DNA from 3 places in the Streptomyces sp. NPDC057617 genome. Region 1 is predicted to be linked to each of the others. Evidence: riboswitches for the same ligand, from Rfam matches in the RefSeq annotation. Region 1 holds a riboswitch; each other region holds the start of a gene.
What was found. A riboswitch is a leader RNA that binds a small molecule or an ion and turns the genes downstream of it on or off. The one in region 1 is predicted to bind cobalamin.
Positions count from the first base shown of each region.

Region 2: linked by a shared signal. The riboswitch ahead of metE (5-methyltetrahydropteroyltriglutamate--homocysteine S-methyltransferase) and the one ahead of ACFU9P_RS32130 (cobalamin biosynthesis protein) in region 1 are both predicted to bind cobalamin.
Region 3: linked by a shared signal. The riboswitch ahead of ACFU9P_RS18060 (ABC transporter substrate-binding protein) and the one ahead of ACFU9P_RS32130 (cobalamin biosynthesis protein) in region 1 are both predicted to bind cobalamin.

Region 1 covers NZ_JBHVGV010000018.1:60,189-67,539, forward strand. The annotation lists gene ACFU9P_RS32105 (hypothetical protein) at 1-90, opposite strand, end outside; gene ACFU9P_RS32110 (alpha/beta hydrolase) at 223-1,350, opposite strand; gene ACFU9P_RS32115 (class II aldolase/adducin family protein) at 1,537-2,199, opposite strand; gene ACFU9P_RS32120 (anion permease) at 2,380-3,606, shown strand; gene ACFU9P_RS32125 (hypothetical protein) at 3,644-3,880, shown strand; cobalamin riboswitch at 3,978-4,120, shown strand; gene ACFU9P_RS32130 (cobalamin biosynthesis protein) at 4,153-5,229, shown strand; gene ACFU9P_RS32135 (cobyric acid synthase) at 5,226-6,845, shown strand; gene ACFU9P_RS32140 (putative cobaltochelatase) at 6,925-7,351, shown strand, end outside.
Region 2 covers NZ_JBHVGV010000009.1:362,865-370,215, forward strand. The annotation lists partial or broken gene ACFU9P_RS23815 (DUF4442 domain-containing protein) at 1-78, opposite strand, end outside; gene ACFU9P_RS23820 (hypothetical protein) at 123-1,244, shown strand; gene ACFU9P_RS23825 (MFS transporter) at 1,332-2,660, shown strand; gene metE (5-methyltetrahydropteroyltriglutamate--homocysteine S-methyltransferase) at 2,709-5,000, opposite strand; cobalamin riboswitch at 5,353-5,591, opposite strand; gene ACFU9P_RS23835 (enoyl-CoA hydratase/isomerase family protein) at 5,640-6,710, shown strand; gene ACFU9P_RS23840 (TVP38/TMEM64 family protein) at 6,731-7,351, opposite strand, start outside.
Region 3 covers NZ_JBHVGV010000006.1:390,808-398,158, reverse strand. The annotation lists gene ACFU9P_RS18085 (nicotinate phosphoribosyltransferase) at 1-145, opposite strand, end outside; gene clpS (ATP-dependent Clp protease adapter ClpS) at 312-617, shown strand; gene ACFU9P_RS18075 (DUF2017 domain-containing protein) at 617-1,195, shown strand; gene ACFU9P_RS18070 (amino acid permease) at 1,532-3,058, shown strand; gene ACFU9P_RS18065 (Mov34/MPN/PAD-1 family protein) at 3,194-3,607, shown strand; cobalamin riboswitch at 3,603-3,730, shown strand; gene ACFU9P_RS18060 (ABC transporter substrate-binding protein) at 3,779-4,783, shown strand; gene ACFU9P_RS18055 (FecCD family ABC transporter permease) at 4,928-6,043, shown strand; gene ACFU9P_RS18050 (ABC transporter ATP-binding protein) at 6,124-6,879, shown strand; gene ACFU9P_RS18045 (putative leader peptide) at 7,033-7,167, shown strand; gene ACFU9P_RS18040 (MoaD/ThiS family protein) at 7,277-7,351, shown strand, end outside.

The DNA of each region.
Region 1 (7,351 bases):
GGCCCGTCGAGCCGTGGTCAACGGCCGGGGGCGGACCAGTCGGAGTCTGGAGTTGCGCGCCAATTGCTCATCAGGCTTTCGGGACGTCACGGGAGCAGTCTTCCCGGTGACCGCCCGAAAGCCCAAACGGAACCTGTCCTGTCGGTACCGGATCGGCTCGGGGGCCTCTTACGCAGGTGCCTCGGGTGGGCACGGAAGGGACGCAAGAGGCCTGTTGGGCGGCTACATGAGGGGCACGAGAAAGCGGCGGAGGGCCTCCTCGTAACCGGTCGGATCCGCATTCCACATCGCCGCGTGCGGAGCGTGCGCCACAGCGTGCAGACCGATCAGTCCGGGGCGCAGGGCGGCGAGTTCACGGGAGGGGTCCCAGGAGGCGAGGGTGTCGTCGGGGCCGTGGATGATCAGTGTCGGGACATGGAGCTGGCGGGGGTCGGCGGCCTGGAGCAGCCGGTCGCCGTGGAGTCCGGTCCTGCCCTGGGCCGCTCTGACGGCGAGGGGCAGCAGCGGGTTGGGGGTGCGGCGGGCGGTGGCCAGGGCCCGCAGGGTGGCCTCCCAGTCCAGTACGGGCGAGTCGAGCACGAGCCCGGAGATCCGCTCGTTGTGCGCGGAGTTGGCGGCGGCGTGCAGGGCCATCGCGGCGCCGGTGGACCAGCCGTACAGGATGAGCCGCTCCGCGCCGTAACGGACTGCGTAGCGGATCGCCGCGTCGAGGTCGCGCCACTCGGAGTCGCCGAGATGCCCGAGGCCGTCCGGGGAGCGGGGAGCGCCGGGGTCGCCTCGGTAGGTGATGTCGAGGACGGGGACCTGGAGCCCGGCCAGCAGTTCCATCACGTTCAGCGGGTGCTCGCGGGTGGTGCCCAGGCCGTGCACGGTGATCAGCCAGGTGTCGCGCGCTCCGGGTACGAACCAGGCGGGCAGGAAGCCCAGTTCGCCCGGGATCCGCTCGTCCCGGAAGTCGAGGCCGAGGGCGGTGGTGGGGTCGCCGGTGTGGACCTGCGGGGTCATCCGGACGCGCGAGCCGGGGACGAGGGTGCCGTGGCCGACGCGCTCCAGTCTCCGTACGACGGTGTCGGCCGCGTGCGGGACGCCCTCCAGGACCGGTCCCACGACGGCGTGCAGGCCCCGGCCCTCGATGCCGTACACACCGGGGCGCAGGGAGGCGAGGCAGCGGGTGAGGGTGATCTGCCCGGCGGCCGTGGCATGCACGGTCAGGCGCGGGTCGCCGGGCAGGGGACGCCCGGGCGAGGCCTTGAGCGCGGCGTCACCGGCGAGCCGGCCGGCCGCGACCGCTGCCGCGCCGACGCCGATCACGGTGGAGACGGCCGCTGCCGTCGCTGTAGCCGGGCGCACGGTCCCAGTGTCGTCACCCCCGCCCGCCCCGGCCACCGGGCGCGTCCGTCGGGGTGCGGGGGTACGGGAGCGGGGCGGTGGAAGCGCGGGGCGCGCTCACCCGGGTCCGGGGCACGCTCACCCGGGTCCGGGGCACGCCCGCGACCGCCCCGGTCCTGCTCGGGCCGGCACGCGCGCGGGACCGGGTCAGGGCTTCTGGCCGTAGCCCTTCAGTTTCTCGCCCACCTCGCCGAGCTGGTCCTCGGACAGCAGGGACGGCGTGCGGCCGGGCAGCGAGCTGGCGGTGAGCCAGAGACGCGCCATCCATTCGAGCTGGGCGGTGCGGTCGTAGGCCTGGGCGAGGGTGGCGCCGTAGGTGACCGTGCCATGGTTCTGGAGCAGACAGGCGCTGCGCCCGCGCAGGGCGTCGAGCATCCCCGCGGCCAGTTCGTCCGTGCCGTACAGGGCGTAGGGAGCGACCCGGACAGGGCCGCCCAGCGCCGCCGACATGTAGTGGATCAGCGGCAGTTCGGACACGAGAGTGGAGACGGCGGTGGCGTGCACCGCGTGGGTGTGGACCACGGCCTGCGCGGAGGTGCTGCGGTAAACCGCGAGGTGCAGGGGCAGCTCACTCGTCGGGGTGAACTCGCCGAGGACCTGGCGGCCGTCCGTATCGACCCCGACGGCGTCCCCGGGGCCGAGCCGCTCGTACGGGACTCCGCTGGGCGTGACCAGGATCAGTTCCCCGACCCGTACGGACACATTGCCCGAGGTGCCGACGACCAGTCCCTCCGCGGCCGTTCTGCGGGCGGTGTCCACCAGATCCCGCCATGCGCGCGCGATCGCGTCCTGTGTCTGCTGATCGGTCATACGGCGATCCTGCCAGCAGCGCCGGCCCGGGCGCGCACCGATCTCCGGGACACTCGAACGGAGGCACACGGCGCCGATTCGGGACACCGTAAAGGCGCCCGGAGTTCATCTTCCGTTCACCCTGACTCCCTACGTTCACCGAGGCCACCGACCCCACACGATTGCCTGGGTACTGGGTACATGGAACACATCACACTGCTGCTCGGGATCGTGATCGTGACGGCGCTCGTGTTCGATTTCACCAACGGTTTCCATGACACCGCCAACGCGATGGCGACGACCATCTCGACCGGCGCGATGAAACCCCGGACCGCGGTGGCCATGTCGGCCGTGCTGAACCTGGTCGGCGCGTTCCTCTCCGTGGAGGTGGCCAGGACGATCTCCGGCGGGCTCATCAACGAGAACGGCATCAGGACCGAGGTGATCTTCGCGGCGCTGGTCGGCGCCATCCTCTGGAACCTGCTCACCTGGCTGCTCGGGCTGCCGTCGAGTTCGTCGCACGCGCTGTTCGGCGGACTGATCGGCGCGACCCTGATGTCGGTCGGCACCTCCGGGGTCAATGGCGGTGTCGTCGTCACCAAGGTGCTGATTCCCGCGCTGGCCGCGCCCGTTGTCGCGGGTCTGGCGGCCCTGCTCGCCACGAGGCTGACGTACCGGATCGGCCGCCGCACCGACGACCGGGCCACCGCCAAGGGCTATCGCGCCGGACAGATCGCCTCGGCCGGGCTGGTCTCCCTCGCCCATGGCACCAATGACGCACAGAAGACCATGGGGGTCATCACGCTGGCGCTGGTCACCGGCGGCGTCCTCGCCCCCGGTTCCAATCCGCCGCTGTGGGTGATCGTCTCCGCCGGTACGGCGATCGCGCTCGGCACGTATCTCGGGGGCTGGCGCATCATCCGCACCATGGGCACCGGCCTGACCGATCTCCGGCCGCAGCAGGGCTTCGCCGCCCAGACCAGTGCCGCGACCGTCATCCTGGCCTCCTCGCATCTGGGCTTCTCGCTCTCCACCACGCAGTCCTGCTCGGGCGCGGTGATGGGTGCAGGGCTCGGGCGCCGGGGCGGTACGGTCCGCTGGTCCACCGCGGGCCGGATGTTCGCGGCCTGGGGACTGACGCTGCCCGCCGCAGGGCTGGTCGCCGCGGGCGCGGAGTTCCTGACCGGGCAGGGCAGTTGGGGTGTCTCGGTCGTCGCCGCGTCGCTGGTCGTGCTGTCGGGCGCGATCTGGCTCGCCGCGCGCCGCCGCCCGGTCGACCACACCAATGTCAACGAGACCGCGGCCGGGGAGCTGGGTGTCATGACCGCCCCGGCCGTCACCTCGCCCGCAGCCCCGGGGGACCTGTCGACCACCATCCCGGCGCCTCCGGGCAGCACGGGCGAACCGGCGCGCACCGCCCGGGTCTGACCACCGCCACGGCGTAGGGAAGGAAAGCGAGATGGACATAAAGATCGACTGGGCGGCGCTCGGTTCCGTCTTCGGGGTCAGTCTGGCGGCGACCGTCGGGCTCGTGGGCCTGTTCACCCTGGGCGTGGTGGGGCTCGCCAAGTACGAGTCCGCCACCGCCACCACCGGGCGGGGCGGAGCCGGTACGGCGGGGCTGGCGCGGGCGGGCGCGTATGCCTGCTTCGCGCTCTGTGTGGCGGCCGTGGCGTACGGGATCCGGCTGATCGTCGCCTGACCGTCGTCCGATCCGCTCCGGGGCCGTTCCCACCGGGACCACGGCCGGTGTGGGGCTCCGCACACTGTCCCGTCGCAGGTCAAGGATGAGTTGACGGGTGTTTGCGCAGCGTGGTGGACTGCCGGGGCCATTTACGGCGGCAGAAGAGGAAGCCGGTGCGAATCCGGCGCGGTCCCGCCACTGTCACTGGGAGCCCTGTCCCAGGAGCCAGGAACTCTCGCCGCCGCACCACGTCGAGCCGGGGCGCGGACCCTGAGTGAGGACAAGTCGCCATGCCTGGCAGCGGTTCGTCCGCCGTGCGCGGTGGCGGTTCGGCCGCCGAGCGGGTCTTCGCGTACGGCGCCACCGCCGGCCTTCTGGGCGACCGGCTGTTCGCCGATCCGCAACGTGGCCATCCGGTGGCCGCGTTCGGCCGGGCGGCGGGGGCCGTCGAGCGTGCGCTGTGGCACGACCACCGCGGCTGGGGCGCGCTGCACACCCTGGTGTGCGCCGGAGGCGCCGTCGGCCTCGCGCTCCTCGCCACCCGGGCCGCCGAGGGCACGGGCGGCGCGAGGACAGGCCGTATCGCGTCCGTCGCGCTGACCGCCGTGGCCACCTGGTCCGTGGTCGGGGGTACGTCCCTGGGCCGGGAGGCGCGTGCCATCGGCGCGGCACTCGACGCCGGGGACATCGAGCTGGCCAGGGAGCGGCTGCCGCATCTGTGCGGGCGCGATCCGCAGAGCCTGAGCGGTCCTGAGCTGGCCCGCGCCGTCGTGGAGTCCGTCGCCGAGAACACCTCGGACGCCGTTGTGGGCGCGCTGCTGTGGGGTGCGGTCGCGGGGGTGCCGGGGCTCGTGGGGTTCCGTGCCGTGAACACCCTGGACGCGATGGTGGGTCACAAGTCGGCCACGTATCGCAGGTTCGGGTGGGCTTCGGCCCGGCTCGACGATCTGGCGGGCTGGCCCGGGGCCCGGCTGACGGCCGCGCTGGCCGTCGTGTCCGGTGACGATCCGCGCGGGGCACTGCGGGCGGTGCGGCGGGACGCGCGGAAGCATCCGAGCCCCAACGCGGGCCCGGTGGAGGCGTCGTTCGCCGGTGCGCTGGGCGTACGGCTCGGCGGGACGCTGGCGTACGGCGGGCGGGTGGAGCACCGGCCCGTGCTGAACGGCGAGGGGCGGCCCGTGAAGACGACCGACATCGAGCGGGCGGTACGGCTGTCGCGCCGGGTGAGCGGGCTGGCCCTTGCGGCCTGTATCGCGGGGCGGTTCGCGTACGGCGCGATACGTCGTACCGCTTCCGTCTCCGCCTCCACACACGGCGCGGCAGACCGTACGGCCATCGGCTCGGCCGACCAATGGGGGCGCGGATGAGCCGGGGCGGGCTCGGCGGTGGCCTGCTGGTGGCCGGGACCACCTCGGACGCGGGCAAGAGCGTCGTCACGGCGGGGATCTGCCGGTGGCTGGTACGCCGGGGGGTGAAGGTCGCGCCCTTCAAAGGGCAGAACATGTCGCTCAATTCCTTTGTGACGCGCGAGGGCGCGGAGATCGGGCGGGCGCAGGCGATGCAGGCGCAGGCGGCCCGGGTGGAGCCGACCGCGCTGATGAATCCCGTACTGCTGAAGCCCGGTGGCGACCGCAGCAGCCAAGTGGTGCTGATGGGGCGGCCGGTGGGCGAGCTGAGCGCCAAGGGTTTCTTCGGTACGGCCGGGACACTCGGAACACCCGGGACAACCGGGACGAACGGCGAAGCGCAGGCCGGCACAGCACTGCGCGGCGGGCGCCGGGAAGCCCTGCTCGGGCCCGTCCTGGAGTGCCTGGAGGAGCTGCGCGCCACCCATGACGCGGTGATCTGCGAGGGCGCCGGCAGCCCCGCCGAGATCAATCTGCGCCGTACGGACATTGTGAACATGGGCATCGCACGGGCCGCGCGGCTGCCGGTGATGGTGGTCGGCGACATCGACCGGGGCGGGGTCTTCGCCTCGTTCTTCGGTACGACCGCACTGCTGAGCCCGGAGGACCAAGCGCTGGTCGCGGGATATCTGGTGAACAAGTTCCGGGGCGATGTGTCGCTGCTGGAGCCGGGCCTTGAGATGCTCCGCGGTCTGACCGGACGCGCCACGCTGGGGGTGCTGCCCTGGCGGCACGGCCTCGGCATCGACGAGGAGGACGGGCTGCGGGTCTCCCGGAACGGCGCCGTGCGCGGGGCACCGGCGGCGCGACCGTACGGCGAGGAAGTACTGCGGGTCGCGGTCTGCGCCGTACCGCTGATGTCCAACTTCACCGATGTGGACGCGCTGGCGGCGGAACCGGGGGTGGTCGTGCGGTTCGTGGACCGGCCCGAGGAGCTGGCGGACGCGGACCTCGTAGTGGTGCCGGGCACCCGCGGCACCGTGCGGGCGCTGGCCTGGCTGCGGGAGCGCGGGCTCGCCGACGCCCTGGCGCGGCGGGCCGCCGAGGGGCGCCCCGTGCTGGGGATCTGCGGTGGCTACCAGATCCTCGGCGAGCACATCGACGACGAGGTGGAGTCCCGGGCGGGCGCCGTCGCGGGGCTGGGACTGCTGCCCGTACGCGTGCGGTTCGAGCCCGCGAAGACCCTGGCCAGACCGTCCGGGGTCGCCCTCGGTGAGGCGGTGGAGGGGTACGAGATCCATCACGGTGTCGCGGACGTACGGGGAGGGGACGCCTTTGTCTCCGACGCGGAGGGGCGGGCCCTGGACGGCTGCCGGATGGGGCCGGTCCAGGGCACGCACTGGCACGGGGCGCTGGAGAGCGACGCGTTCCGGCGGCGGTTCCTGACGGAGGTGGCGCGGGCGGCGGGCCGGCGCTTCGTCCCCGCGCCCGGCACCAGCTTCGGAGCGCTGCGTGAGGAACAGCTCGACCTTCTCGGTGACCTCATCGAGGAGCACGCGGACACGGACGCGCTGCTGCGGCTGATCGAGGAGGGGGCGCCTGCCGGGCTGCCCTTCATTCCGCCGGGCGCTCCATGACCGCCCCCGTACCGGCGCCGCCCACCGGCACCGCCGCGCTCGTGACCGGCACCGTCGCACTCGAAGGAGCGATCAGCATATGAACACCCCTTATCCGTTCACCGCCGTCGTGGGGATGGACGATCTGCGGCTCGCGCTGGTGCTGAACGCGGTCAGTCCCGCCGTCGGCGGTGTGCTCGTACGCGGCGAGAAGGGCACGGCGAAGTCCACGGCCGTACGGGCCCTTTCCGCGCTGCTGCCCGAGCTGGCGGTGGTGCCCGGATGCCGGTTCAGTTGCGATCCCGCCGCGCCGGACGCGGGGTGCCCTGACGGGCCGCACGGCAGCGAGCCGGGTGTGTCGCGGCCCGCCAGGATGGTCGAGCTGCCCGTCGGCGCGTCCGAGGACCGGCTCGTCGGGGCGCTGGACATCGAACGGGCGCTCGCGGAGGGCGTGAAGGCCTTTGAGCCGGGGCTGCTCGCGGACGCGCACCGGGGTGTGCTGTATGTCGATGAGGTCAACCTTCTGC
Region 2 (7,351 bases), on a different contig from region 1:
CGCACCGTCCTCCGGGGTAACCGTGACGGTCACCGGGAATTCGGGGCGCTCGGCGGAGCCCGGCCGTCCCCTGACGGACCGGACGTGGCAGCGGTGGGGCGACCCCTCTATGGTTACTCGCCATGTGGCCAGGACAGCAGCCGCCCGGGGGCGAGCAGAACCCGCAGGACCAGCAGCCGAATCCGTACCAGCAGCCGGGGTACCAGCAGCCGAATCCCTATCAGCAGCCGGGATATCAGCAGCCCCAGCCCCAGCAGCCTCAACAGCCCGGCTACGCGCAGCCGGGGTACCAGGATCCGGGGTATCCGCAGCAGGGGTACCAGCAGCCCAACCCGTACCAGCAGCCGACCGCGCCGCAGTACGCCGCACCGGGACAGTACGGCCAGCAGGGGCAGCCCGGCCCTCCCGGACCGCCGGGACCGTCGCCGGACAGGAAGAAGACGACCGTCGTCGCGGTCGTCGCGGCCGCGGTCGTGGTAGTCGCCGCCGCGGGCACCGCGTTCTTCGTGATGAACAAGGACGGCGGTACGGCCGACAAGGCCGCCGACGACAAGCCCTCGGCGTCCGCCCCCGAGCCCACCGAGCCGAGTGAGGACGCGCCCACCGGCAACCCCAGGGCCGGTGACGAGAGCAAGCCGCTGATCGAGGGCTGGAAGGTCGTGACCAACCCCAAGCACGGGACGCAGTTCGATGTCCCGGCCGACTGGGAGGTCGAGGGGACCGGCGTCATATCCGGCTTCGAGGACCACAAGAAGAACGACGGCTCGCCCGTCCTCTCCTTCTCCGCGCCCGCCTTCTACAAGTCCAAGTGGTGCTCGCAGGACACCAACAAGGACGGCAGGATGGAGGACAGCAGCCTCGCGGGCACCGGCACCAAGGGCGGCAAGGGCGCCAAGGACACCGCGTCGGCCGCGAAGAACGAGGCGGGAAGCTGGGCCTGGGCCGCCTATGCCCAGCAGGAGCCGGATTCCGTGGTCAAGCAGAAGGTCAAGGTCACCGAGGCCCAGCCGTACACCACCAAGTCCGGGCTCAAGGGGCACTACGCGACGGCCGCCACCACGGGGGTGTCCAAGCCCAACAAGTGCGACACCGACGGCAAGTCGATCGCCTTCACCTTCACCAACGCCAAGGGCGACTTCGCGACCTGGGTGCTGTACGCCAACAAGGACGTGCCGGACGAGGTGCCGGACGCGACGATCAAGCAGATCCTGAGCACCGTACGGCTGGCGGGCTCCTCGTCATAGCCGATCGGCGTTCCGCGCTCGTGACCGGCCGGCGTCCGGGCCCGTAACCGATTGGCATCCGGGCGCCGGGGCGGCGATAGTCCCTGAGTGAACTCTCCCGTCGGCAGAAGCCCCCGTCGCCCCCGTGGCACCCGTCTCGCCCGCCGTCCCGAGTGGGCCGGCCGCAATTACACACTGCTGACCGCCGCGGCGATCGTCACCAATCTGGGCAGCCAGGGTGCGATGATCGCCGCGGCGTTCGCGGTGCTGGAGTCGGGCGGCGACGCGGGCGATGTGGGGCTGGTGGCGGCGGCCCGTACGGTCCCGCTCGTCCTCTTCCTGCTCATCGGCGGCGCGCTGGCCGACCGGCTCCCCCGGCACCGGGTGATGGTCGCCGCCAACGCCGTCAACTGCCTTTCGCAGGCGTCCTTCGCGGTCCTCGTCCTCACGGGCGAGCCGGAGCTGTGGCAGATGATGGCGCTGACCGCGCTGGGCGGCACCGCCCACGCCTTCTTCAGCCCGGCCTCCGAGGGCATGCTGATGTCCAGCGTCAGCGGAGCGCAGGCCGGCCGTGCCTTCGCCCTCTACCGGATGGCGATGCAGGGCGCCGGGATCGGCGGCGCGGCCCTGGGCGGCGCGCTGATCGCGCTGTTCGGGCCGGGCTGGGTCCTCGCCATCGACGCCGCCGCCTTCCTGGTCGCGGGGTCGATGCGCGCCTTCCTCGATGTGAGCCATATACCGCCGCGCGGGCCGGGCGAGGGGATGCTCGCCGATCTGCGGGACGGCTGGCGGGAGGTCACCGGCCGGCCCTGGCTGTGGAGCATCGTCGTCCAGTTCGCGGTGGTCAACGCGATGGTCTCGGCGGCCGAGGCGGTGTACGGGCCGCTGGTCGCCCGGGACGAACTCGGCGGTCCGGGCCCCTGGGGCCTGGCGCTGGCGGCCTTCGGCGCGGGTACGGTCGGCGGCGCGCTGCTGATGATGCGCTGGCGCCCGCGCCGGATGCTGCTCGCGGGCACCCTCGGTGTCTTCCCGCTGGCCCTGCCCTCGGCCGGGCTCGCGGTGCCGCTGCCCGTCGTGGGGCTGGCGGTGGTGATGTTCCTGACGGGCGTCTCCGTCGAGGTCTTCGGTGTCTCGTGGATGACCTCGCTGCACCAGGAGATCCCGGAGGACAAGCTGTCCCGCGTGTCCGCCTACGACTGGCTGGGCTCGGTCGGCATGATTCCGCTGGCCACGGCGCTCGCGGGCCCGGCGGAGAGCGCCTTCGGACGGAGTACGGCGCTGTGGGGCTGCTCGGCGCTGATCGTCCTGCTGACGGCGGCGGTCCTGACCGTCCCCGATGTACGGCGACTGACCCGCCGTACATCGGAGAAGACCGGGGCGGCCGCCGCGCGGACCGCCCCGGATCCGGTCTCACCGGACGAGGTGAGACCGGCCTGAGGCCCCGGGGCGGCCGAGCCGGCCAGGAGCCGTCCGGGAGACCGCCGGTTAGGAGACCAGCCCCCGGGTGCGCCGGGCCGCGGCGACCAGGTTCTCCAGGGACGTACGTACCTCCGCCCAGCTCCGGGTCTTCAGCCCGCAGTCGGGGTTGACCCACAGCCGCTCCGGCGGGATCGCCTCAAGTCCCTCGGCCAGCAGGGCGGTCATCTCCTCGGCCGAGGGCACCCGTGGCGAGTGGATGTCGTACACCCCGGGTCCCGCCTCGCGCGGATAGCCCGCCGCCGCCAGTTCGCCGGCGACCCGCATACCGGAACGGGCCGCCTCCAGGCTGATCACATCGGCGTCCAGATCCTCGATCGCCGGGAGGATGTCGCCGAACTCCGCGTAGCACATGTGCGTATGGATCTGGGTGTCCGGACGGACCCCGGAGGTCGTCAGCCGGAACGCCTCGGTGGCCCAGTCCAGATACGCCGGCCGGTCCGCCGCGCGCAGGGGCAGGGTCTCGCGCAGGGCCGGTTCGTCGACCTGGATCACGGCCGTACCCGCCGCCTCCAGATCCGCCACCTCGTCCCGCAGCGCGAGCGCCACCTGCCGGGCGGTCGCGCCGCGCGGCTGGTCGTCGCGGACGAACGACCAGGCCAGCATGGTGACGGGCCCGGTCAGCATTCCCTTGACGGGCCGGGTGGTCAGCGACTGTGCGTACGAGATGGTGTCCACGGTCATCGGGGCGGGCCGGGAGACATCCCCCGCGAGGACCGGCGGCCGGACATAGCGGGTGCCGTACGACTGGACCCAGCCGTGCCGGGTGACCAGGAATCCGGTGAGGCGCTCGGCGAAGTACCGCACCATGTCGTCGCGTTCGGGCTCGCCGTGCACCAGGACATCGATGCCGGACTTCTCCTGGAAGGCGATCACCTCGCGGATCTCGGCCCGGACGCGCTCGTCGTAGTGAGCCATGTCCCGCCGCCCCGCCCGCAGTTCGGCGCGGGCGGTGCGCAACTCGGCGGTCTGCGGGAACGATCCGACGGTCGTCGTCGGCAGTGGCGGCAGTCCGAGCCGCTCGTGCTGCGCGGCGGCGCGCTCGGTGTACGGCTGCTCCCGGCGGGCGTCCGCGTCCGTCACGGCCGCGCAGCGGGCCCGTACGACGGGATCGTGGGTGACGCCAGAGGAGGTCCGGGACGCCAGATCGGCGCGGTTCGCCGCCAGCCGGGCGGCGACGGTGTCCGTGCCCCGTGCGAGACCGCGGGCGAGGGTGACGACCTCGTCGGTCTTCTGGCGGGCGAAGGCCAGCCAGCGGGTGAGCAGCGGATCGAGATCCTTCTCGGCTGCGGTGTCCAGCGGGACGTGGAGCAGCGAGCAGGATGTCGACACATCGACCCGCTCGGCGAGACCGAGCAGGGTCGCGAGGGTGGTCAGCGAGGCCGCGAGATCGTTGATCCACACATTGCGCCCGTCCACCACCCCGGCGACGAGGCGCTTGCCGGGCAGTCCGCCGACCGCCGCGAGATCGGCGAGATTGGCGGCGGCGGGGCCGGTGAAGTCCAGCGCGAGCCCCTCCACGGGCGCCTTCGCCAGTACGGGCAGGGCCTCGCCGAGCCGGTCGAAGTACGAGGCGACCAGCAGCCGGGGCCGGTCGGTCAGCGCGCCGAGGCGGCGGTAGGCGCGGGCGACCGCGTCCAGTTCGGCGGGCGTACGGTCCTGGACCAGGGCGGGCTCGTCGAGCTGTGCCCACTCGGCGCCGGCCGCCCGCAGATCGGCCAGCACTTCCGCGTACACCGGAAGCAGCCGGTCGAGCAGGGTGAGCGGCTCGAATCCGGCGGCCACCCCGGGCGCGGGCTTGGCGAGCAGCAGATAGGTGACGGGGCCGAGCAGCACCGGCCGGGCGCCGGTGTGGCCGAGCGCGAGGGCCTCGCGCAGCTCGCCGCTCTGCTTCGCGGAGTCGGCGCTGAAGACCGTGTCCGGGCCCAACTCGGGGACGAGATAGTGGTAGTTGGTGTCGAACCACTTGGTCATCTCCAGCGGCGCGGCGTCCTGGGCGCCACGCGCCATGGCGAAGTAGCCGCCGAGCGCGTCGGCCTCGACGGCGGCCCGGTGCCTGGCCGGGACCGCGCCGACCATGACGCTGGTGTCGAGCACATGGTCGTAGTACGAGAAGTGGCCGGTGGGCACTTCGTCGAGTCCGGCGCCGGCCAGTTCGCGCCAGGTGTCGCGGCGCAGCCCGGCGGCGGTCTCCCGCAGCGCGTCCGCGGTGACCCGGCCCTTCCAGTACCCCTCGATCGCCTTCTTCAGTTCCCGGTCGGCGCCCTGGCGGGGGTAGCCATGGACGGTGGACCTGGGCATGGGCGCGGGCCTCTGACCCGGCCGGTCCGACCGGGATGCCGCGGCTGCGGACGTGGGTGTCACGGGACTCTCCTTCGCGAGTCGTACGGGAACGATCCCGGCGGAACTCGTGTGCAGCGAAGGAACGGAGGCCGGGGCGGGTGCCGCACACCATGTGCCGCACTGCCATGTGCGGCGCACATATATGCCGTGCACCTATGTGCTGTGCAGCCATGTGCCGCGCAGCCATGTGCCGCGCAGCTATGTGCGACGCAGCCATGTTGCGTACCGCCATGTGCGACGCAGCCATGTGGCGCGCGCCCGCCCGTATCCGCCGACCCGCCCACGAGGTCACCGAGATCTCCGTGCGCGGTCCTCGCACACGGGCAGTGGCAGGTCTTCGGACTCGCGGGCGCGCCTCGTGGCCGTACGCGATGTGCGTACGCGGACAAGGCACCTACTGGCCGTCGCTTCCCGGACGCGGTGCGTCCAGTGCGTATGACGGCGGTCGTTCCCACTCACCGCTGCGGGGCAGTCCCGGATTCCCACCGGGTTCCCTCTTGCGACGCGCCTGCCTGGCGGGCAGGGCGAACCGACTGCGCGTCCAGCATAGGTCCGGAACGCGACCTGCTCGAAACGTGGGTCCTGAATACTGGCGCCATGGTCCACGAAGACGAACCGGTACTGCTCGGCCGGGCGGGCCGTACCGCCCGTATCACGCTCAACCGGCCCCGCGCGCTCAACGCCCTCACCCACCCCATGGTGCTGCGGATCTCCGAGGCGCTCGCCCGGTGGGAGGACGACGAGAGTGTGACGGCGGTGATCATCTCGGGCGCCGGCGAGCGCGGGCTGTGCGCCGGCGGCGACATCCGCGCGATCCATGAGGACGCGCGCACCGGCGGCGCCGCCTCACCCGCCTTCTGGCGCGACGAGTACCGGCTCAACGCCCGGATCGCCCGCTTCCCCAAGCCCTATGTGGCGCTGATGGACGGCATTGTGATGGGCGGCGGCGTCGGTGTGTCGGCGCACGGCACCGTCCGGATCGTCACCGAACGGTCGGCGGTCGCCATGCCCGAGACCGGCATCGGCCTCGTCCCCGATGTCGGTGGCACGTATCTCCTCTCGCGCGCGCCGGGCGAGTTGGGCACCCATCTCGCCCTCACAGGGCGGGCGGTGGGCGCGGCCGACGCACTGCTCTGCGGCCTCGCGGATCACTTCGTACCCTCGGAGCGGCTGGACGCCGTACGGACCGCCCTCGCCGGCCCCGACGTACGCGAGGCGGCGCACGTCACCGAAACGGTACGGGGGTACGGGACGGCCGCGCCCGAGGGCCAACTCGCCGCGGACCGTGAGTGGATCGACCCCTGCTACGCGGCCGGCACGGTCGAGGAGATCGTCGAGCGGCTGCTCGCCACCGGTCTGCCCGCGGCGAAGGAGGCCGCCGAGACGATCCTGACCCGGTCGCCCACCGCGCTCAAGGCGACGCTCGAAGCGCTGCGCCGGGCCCGTCCGCTGCCGACGCTGGAGGAGGCGCTCGACCAGGAGTACCGGGCCTCGTGTGCCGCGCTGGCGACGCCCGATCTGCTGGAGGGGATCAGGGCGCAGGTCATCGACAAGGACCGCAGGCCGCGCTGGTCACCGAAGGAGCTGGCGCAGGTCACGGAGGCGGATGTGGCGCGGTTCTTCGCCCCGCCGCCGGGCGGCGACCTCGGACTGGCGGCCGGGGTCTGACAGAAGCGTGAGGGGTGCGGTCAGCGGCGGAGGTGGTGGCGCTTGCGCCAGGCGACCACCGCCGCGACCAGCCCGCTGACCACGATGAACCCCATCGCGGCCAGGAACACCGGCGAGGTCGGCGAGGCGGCCCGGCTGCCCGCGACCACATACGCCGCGTTGTTGGGGACCGAACCGATCAGGGTCGCCAGCAGGAACGGTGTCCACCGCATCCGGGAGACGGCCGCACCGTAGTTGATCGGGGCGAACGGCACACCGGGGAAGAGCCGGATGATCAGCATCGACCGGAAGCTGTGGGTGCTGAGCTGACGGTCTATCGCCTTCAGCCAGCGGCCCCGCAGCAGCGGGCGGAGCGCGTCCTGGCCGAGGAGGCGCCCGAGCCCGAAGGACATGGCCGCGCTCAGCACCGTCCCGGCCAGCGCGGCGACCAGCCCGAGGTACGAGCCGAGGAGCGCGCCGGAGGCGATGTTGAGCAGCGGGCGCGGTACGAACGCCGTGGCGCACAGCCCGTACCCCACGGTGAACAGCACCACGGCGACGCCTCCGCCGACACGCGGCAGCCAGCCGTCGGAGAGCAGCTTCTGCGGCTCGTACAGCAGCACCACCGTGGCCGCGGCGCCGAGCAGCACCACGAGAACGGC
Region 3 (7,351 bases), on a different contig from region 1:
GCCGCCGGGTGAAGACCTCGAAGACCGAGCGGCGGTCGGCCGTGCCGGCCCGCAGCGCGGCACGGAGCATCGTCAGCTCGTACTGATCGGTGAAGAGCGCGGTCGACGGGACGTCGACCGGCAGTCCAAGATCCGCTGTGTTCATAACAAGAATTCTACCCCTACCTCTCGTCAGACTGACGATTTCTGCGTGGCCGTTTGTGCGACAGGCCGTCCCGGGTGGCAGCATGGGTCGTGTGACGCTGTGCCCCGGCGTGTGACGCTGTGACCCGGCCAGAGAAGCCCGGCAGAGAAGAAGGTCGTCCGGAACCGTGAGTGTTGCTCCCACTGAGATCGAACGCCCCGAATCGGCCGAGGAGACTTTCGCCGTCCCGGAACCCGATGTGCCGTGGGTGACGATCGTCCACAACGACCCCGTCAACCTCATGAGTTATGTGGCGTACGTCTTCCAGACCTATTTCGGCTACCCCAAGGACAAGGCGCACCGACTGATGCTCGACGTCCACCACAAGGGCCGCGCGGTCGTCTCCAGCGGCAGCCGCGAGGAGATGGAGCGCGATGTGCAGGCCATGCACGGATTCGGGCTCTGGGCCACCCTCTCCCAGGACCGCACCTGATGGCCGGGCGCTTCGAGGCCATCCCGGGCGGCGGAGCGGCCGTCGCCCTCGACGAGGTCGAGATCTCGATCCTGCGCTCCCTCGCCGTACAGCTCCTGGAGCTGATCGGGCCCGGTGACGAGCCGGCCCAGGGCGAGGACCCGCTCGCCTCGCTCTTCGCCGAGGGCCCCAGCGAGCCGCCCGCCGACCCGGCGCTGGCCCGGCTCTTCCCGGACGCGTACGGCGATGACGACGACGAACTGAAGGAGTTCTCCGCCGAGTTCAGACGCTTCACGGAGAACGACCTGCGAGGCCGCAAGCGCGAGGACGGCATGGCGGTCGTCCGCACCCTGGACGGGCTCGGCCCGTCGGGCGCTGGCGGCGCGGTGCTCAAGCTGACCCCCGAGGACTGTCTGCACTGGCTCGGCGCCCTCAACGACCTGCGGCTGACCATCGGGACACGGCTGGAGGTCACGGACGAGGACGAGGGCGGCGAGCTGTACCGGCTGCCGGACTCCGACCCTCGCAAGCCGATGGTGATGGCGTATCTGTGGCTCGGCGCGCTCCAGGAGACCCTCGTCGAGACGCTGATGCCGTAGGGCGCGGGGGGTAAGGGCGCGGGACGTTTCCGTACCCCCGTACACCCTCAGAACACCCTCAATTCGCCATAACGATCACGTCAACGCTTCGGCGCCCTTTGCGTTTCGCGGTGTGATTCATCCGCTTCTTCCTGTGGGCTGCGCCACAGAACCGTGCGCCGGTGACCCCCTCCGCCGTGATAAATCTTCACGACCCCCCGGGGACTCCACCCCTGTCCCCGGGGGTGTTCTCCGCCGGCCGACCGCCGGCGGCACTCCATCCGTCATCCGGGGGGATCACGAACCGGTCCCGTGGCCGCGTGCGGCGCGGACCGGTATGGAGAAAGGCGCACGACCATGACCTCTGCGCAGGTCGACAAGGAATACGGCGGCGAACACGGCGGTACGGGACCCGGCGGCGACCGCACCGCCACGGCGGACCCGGCCGGAGGCGGCCCCTCCGGGGACAGGCCCGCCGGAGCGCCCGAAGAGGGCTACGAACGGGGACTCGGCAGCCGTCAGGTCCAGATGATCGCCATCGGCGGCGCCATCGGGGTCGGCCTCTTCATGGGCGCCGGAGCCAATATCGCCAAGGCGGGCCCCAGCATCATCCTGATGTACGCCCTCGCGGGTGTGGTGATCTTCTTCATCATGCGGGCGCTCGGCGAACTGCTCCTCTACCGGCCGGTCTCGGGCTCCTTCGCCGAGTACGCCAGAGAGTTCCTCGGCCCGTTCTTCGGCTTCGCCACCGGCTGGACGTACTGGCTGATGTGGGTCGTCACGGGGATGGCCGAACTGACCGCCGCCGCCATCTACATCCACTTCTGGTTCCCGCAGATCCCGCAGTGGGTCAGCGCGCTGGTGTTCCTGGTGGTGCTCTTCGGGGTCAATCTGATCTCGGTGAAGATCTTCGGCGAGGTCGAGTTCTGGTTCTCGATGATCAAGGTCACCGCGATCATCGGCATGATCGTCATCGGTCTGGGCGTGCTGACACTGGGCTTCTCCGACGCCGGCGAGACCGCTTCCGCGTCCAACCTCTGGGCGCACGACGGGATCTTCCCGAACGGCATCGGCTCCAGCCTGATGACCCTTCAGGGCGTCATGTTCGCCTATCTCGCCGTCGAGCTGGTCGGGGTCACCGCGGGCGAGTCCGAGAACCCCGAGAAGACCCTCCCCAAGGCCATCAACACGCTGCCCTGGCGCATCATCGTCTTCTACGTCGGTGCGCTCTCCGTGATCCTCGCGGTCGTCAAATGGACCGAGTTCTCGGCGGGCAACAGCCCCTTCGTGCACGCCTTCGAGACGATGGGCATCCCCCTCGCGGCCGGCATCGTCAACTTCGTCGTCCTGACCGCCGCGCTCTCCTCCTGCAACTCCGGGATGTACTCGACCGGCCGGATGCTGCGCGACCTCGCCGCCAACAGCGAGGCGCCCAAGGCCTTCGGCAGGCTCAACTCCCGCAAGACGCCCGCCCTCGCCATCACCGTCTCCGTCGTACTGATGGGGATCGGCGTGGTCCTCAACTACGTCGTCCCGGAGAAGGCGTTCGGCTATGTGACCTCGGTGGCCACCGCGGCCGGCATCTGGACCTGGATGATGATCCTGATCAGCCATATCCGCTACCGCCGCGCCGTGGAGGCCGGGAGGCTGCCCGCCTCGTCGTTCCCCGCCCCCGGCGGCGCGCTGTTCAGTTGGGTCGCGCTGGCCTTCCTGGCGCTGGTGACCTGTCTGATCGCGTACGACAAGGACGCGCGGATCTGTCTGTATGTGGCGGCCGTGTGGGCGGTGGGGCTGGCAGTCGGCTGGCAGACGCTGAAGCGGCGCGACCCGGCTGCTGTGCTGAAGGTCAGTGCAGCCGGCAAAACCAGCCCGTCCGGCGATTGAGACCAGCCCGTCCGGTAAATCCAGCCCGTCCGGCGATTGAGGACACCGCGTGGGCCGGCTCCGTCGTACCGGGGCCGGCCCACGCACGCGTACCAGGGCCCGCCCGCACCCCATCGCCCCGTTTATATTCTCTGCATGCTCACCATCACCCAGGCCCTGCACGACCAGATCGTCGCGCACGCGCGAGCCGACCACCCCGACGAGGCCTGCGGTGTCGTCGCGGGCCCCGCGGGCAGCGACCGGGCCGAGCGGTTCATCCCCATGCTCAACGCCGCGCGCTCGCCCACCTTCTACGAGTTCGACTCGGCCGATCTGCTCAAGCTCTACCGGGAGATGGACGACCGCGACGAGGAGCCGGTGATCATTTACCACTCCCACACCGCGACCGAGGCCTATCCGTCCCGTACGGACATCACCTACGCCAATGAGCCCGGCGCCCACTATGTGCTGGTCTCCACCGCGGACACCGACGGCGAAGGCCCCTTCCAGTTCCGCTCGTACCGGATCGTGGACGGCGAGGTCACCGAGGAGCCCGTCGAGATCGTCTGAGAGACTCGACGCAGAAACTTAGGCGGCAGGACCCAGGAAGCCGGTGCGAAACCGGCGCGGTCCCGCCACTGTGACCAAGCTCCGCTTGGCAGCCAGGAACTGACCTGCCGCCTTTCTCCCACCAGCCAGGGGACGCGGAAATCCCCCGGAGGAGGCCCTGTCGTGTCTGCCGTGCCCCGGCGCCGCCGCGCGTTCGCGCCCGCCGTCGTACCAGCCGTATCCGTCGCACTGGCCCTGCTGCCGCTCACGGCCTGCGGCGGCCCCACCGCCGACGGGTCCACGCAGGGGAAGCCCGCCGCGCCCGGCTTCCCGTACACCGTCACCAACTGCGGGGTGACGACCACGTATCAGGCGCCGCCGAAGCGCGTGGTCACCATGAACCAGCACGTCACCGAGATCATGCTCGCGCTCGGTCTGGAGAAGTCCCTGGTCGGCACCGCCTGGCTGGACGACCGGATCCTGCCCGCGTACGAGAAGGCGTACAAGAGCGTGCCGGTCCTCGCCGAGGAGTATCCCTCCAAGGAGAAACTCCTCGCTGCCGCACCCGACTTCGTGTACGGCGGGTACGCGAGCGCCTTCGACGCGAAGGACGGCCGTAGCCGCGACGACCTCAAGGCGGCCGGTATCAACACCCGGCTCAACCTGGAGAACTGCACGGACGGCCGGACCTCGATGGAGGACGTCTACCGCGAGGTCGAGGAGACCGGCCGTACTTTCGGCGTCCCGGAGCGCGCGAAGCGCTGGATCGCGGACGCGCGCGCCACGGTCGCGTCCACCGCGGGCGGACTGAAGGGCGTCAGGCCCGTGCCGGTCTTCGTGTACGACAGCGGCGACCGCACCGCGTTCACCGCGGGCGGCAAGGGCATCGGCAACGAGCTGATACGGCTGGCCGGCGGCCGCAATGTCTTCGCCGACCTCGACAAGTCCTTCGGCGACGCGACCTGGGAACAGGTCGTGGCCCGCCGCCCCGAGACCGTCGTCATCTACGACTACGGCTCGACGACGGTCGCCCAGAAGGAGAAGCGCCTCCTCGACGACCCGGCCCTGAAGGACATCCCGGCCATCAAGAACCGCAGCTTCGCGGTGATGCCGCTGTCGGACGTGGTCCTGGGCGTACGAGCGCCGGGCGCAATCGAACGCCTGGCAACCCAACTCCACCCGGCGCGGACGAAGTAACGTCCGATGCCCAGCGATCCCGAGCCTTCGCCGGCGGCGAAACCAGCCGGTCCGGCATTCGAGGACACCGCGGCAAAACCAGCCCGTCCGGCGTTTGAGGACACCGGGGTCCGGGGCGAAGCCCCGGTTTCGGGAAGGGGCGGGGTGGGGGAGAAGCCCGCCGCAGGCGCTCCCCGGAGCTCCGCCGGAACCGGCTCGGAGGCTTCGCCCACGCCCCCGGCCCCCGCCCGGCCGCAGCCCGGGGCCCGGCGGCTTCGCCTGCCCCTGGTTCTCGGCTGCCTCGCCGTCGCGCTCTGCGCCGCCGTCGTCGCCGCGCTCGCCCTCGGCTCCGTGTGGATTCCGCCCGGGCAGGTCGTCGCGGTCCTCACCGGGCGCGCGGAGCCCGGCCCGTTCCGGACCATCGTGCTCGATGTGCGGCTGCCGAGAGTGCTGCTGGGGGCCGTCGTCGGGGGCGGGCTGGCCGTCGTCGGGACCGTTCTCCAGGCGCTCGTACGGAACCGGCTCGCCGACCCCTTCCTGCTCGGGATCTCCTCCGGCGCCTCCACCGGTGCCGTGCTGGTCCTCGTGCTCGGCATCGGCGGCGGGGTGACCACCACCGTCGCGATGCCCGCCGCCGCCTTCGCCGGGTCGCTGCTCGCGCTGGCGCTGGTGTACGGGCTGGCCCGGCGCGGCTCCACGATGAGCGGGGGCGGGCTCGTCCTCGCCGGGGTGGCCGTCTCGTACATCCTCTCCGCGCTCACCACCCTGATCCTGGTCGTCTCCGCCAGGCCCGAGCACTTCCAGGAGGCCCTCTACTGGTCGCTGGGCGGCCTCGGCAGCGCCCGCTGGGCCACGCTCGTACCGCCCGCCGTCGCGCTCGTCGCGGGCACCGCCCTGCTCATGGCACTGGCCAGGCCGCTCGATCTGCTGCTGGCGGGGGAGGAGGGCGCGACCGTCCTAGGGCTCGACACCTCGCGCTTCCGGGCCGCGGTCTTCGTACTCGCCTCCCTGGTCACCGCCGTGATGGTCGCCGCGAGCGGCGCGGTCGGCTTCATCGGGCTGCTGGTGCCGCACGCCGCGCGGATGGCCGTCGGCGCCGGGCACCGGGCGCTGCTGCCGGTCGCCGCGCTGGCCGGGGCGGTCGCGCTGGTCGTCGCCGACCTCGCGGCCCGTACCGTCGCCGCGCCCCAGGACATCCCGGTCGGCGTCCTGACCGCGCTCATCGGCGGTCCGGTGTTCCTGTGGCTGATGCGCCGCCGCCCGGAAGGAGCCCCGGAGTGAGCAACGAGAGCAACCGTACGAGCAGGCCTACGAGCGGCCGTACGAGCACCCGCACCGGAGAGCAACCAGCCGCCGCCGAGCTGCGCGTCGAAGCCCTCTCGTACGAGACCGACGGCCGCCTCCTCGTCGACCGTGCCGAACTGACCGCCGCCCCCGGCGAGACCGTCGGACTCGTCGGCCCCAACGGCAGCGGCAAGACCACCCTGCTCCGCTGCGTGTACGGAACGCTCCGCCCCACGGCCGGACGCGCCCTCCTCGACGGCGATGACCTGCACACCATGGCCCCCAAGGCCCGCGCCCGCCGTGTCGCCGCGGTCCCGCAGGACGGCGGGGTCGACTTCGAGCTGACCGTCCGCGAAGTCGTCGCCATGGGCCGCTCGCCCCACAAGCGCTTCTGGGAGGCCGACACCGCCGCCGACACCACACTCGTCACCGCCGCCCTCGACCGGGTCGGCAGCGCCCCGCTCGCCGACCGGGCCTTCCCGTCCCTCTCCGGCGGCGAGCGGCAGCGCGCGCTCATCGCCCGCGCCCTGGTGCAGCGGCCGGCCCTGCTCGTACTCGACGAACCGACCAACCACCTGGACATCCGCCACCAGCTCGATGTCCTCACCCTGATCAGCCGCTCGGGCACCACCAATCTGCTCGCCCTGCACGATCTGAATCTGGCCGCCTACTACTGCGACCGCATCCATGTCCTCCAGGCCGGCCGGATCGTGGCCTCGGGCCCGCCGGGCGCCGTGCTGACCCCCGAGCTGCTCGCGGAGGTGTACGGAGTGACGGCCGAGATCAGCACGCACCCGGTCACCGGCGCCCCCACCATCGTCTACGTCCCGTAGCTCCCGAGACGTGGCCTCCGGCCCGTAGCTCCCGGCACCTACCCGACCCCGCAGCACGTGGCCGTCCACGTGACGTCCACGTGACGAACGTCCACGGTCCGCCATACGAGATCACATGCCGGGCCGCGGACCGGGAATCGATACGATGAACCCATGGTTTTCCCTGACGTGAGCGACAAGACGCCGAGCACCCCGCTGCTCGTGGCGCGGCTGCACGTCGACCTGTGCCGCCTCGCCAGCGCCATCTGTCCCGGCGGCGCGGTCCTCCCCGCCGGCCGCGCAGGCTGAGCGACGGCCGCGAGCGCCGCCCGCCGTACCCGTCCGTACCGCTTCACCCCCTCGCGCGGGGGCCCGAGCCGCGCGCCCGCCACGCCATCTCCCGACAGGAGCCCACGCCATGGCCATCGAGGTCCGCATCCCGACCATCCTCCGCACCTACACCGACGGCGCGAAGGCCGTCGAGGGCACCGGC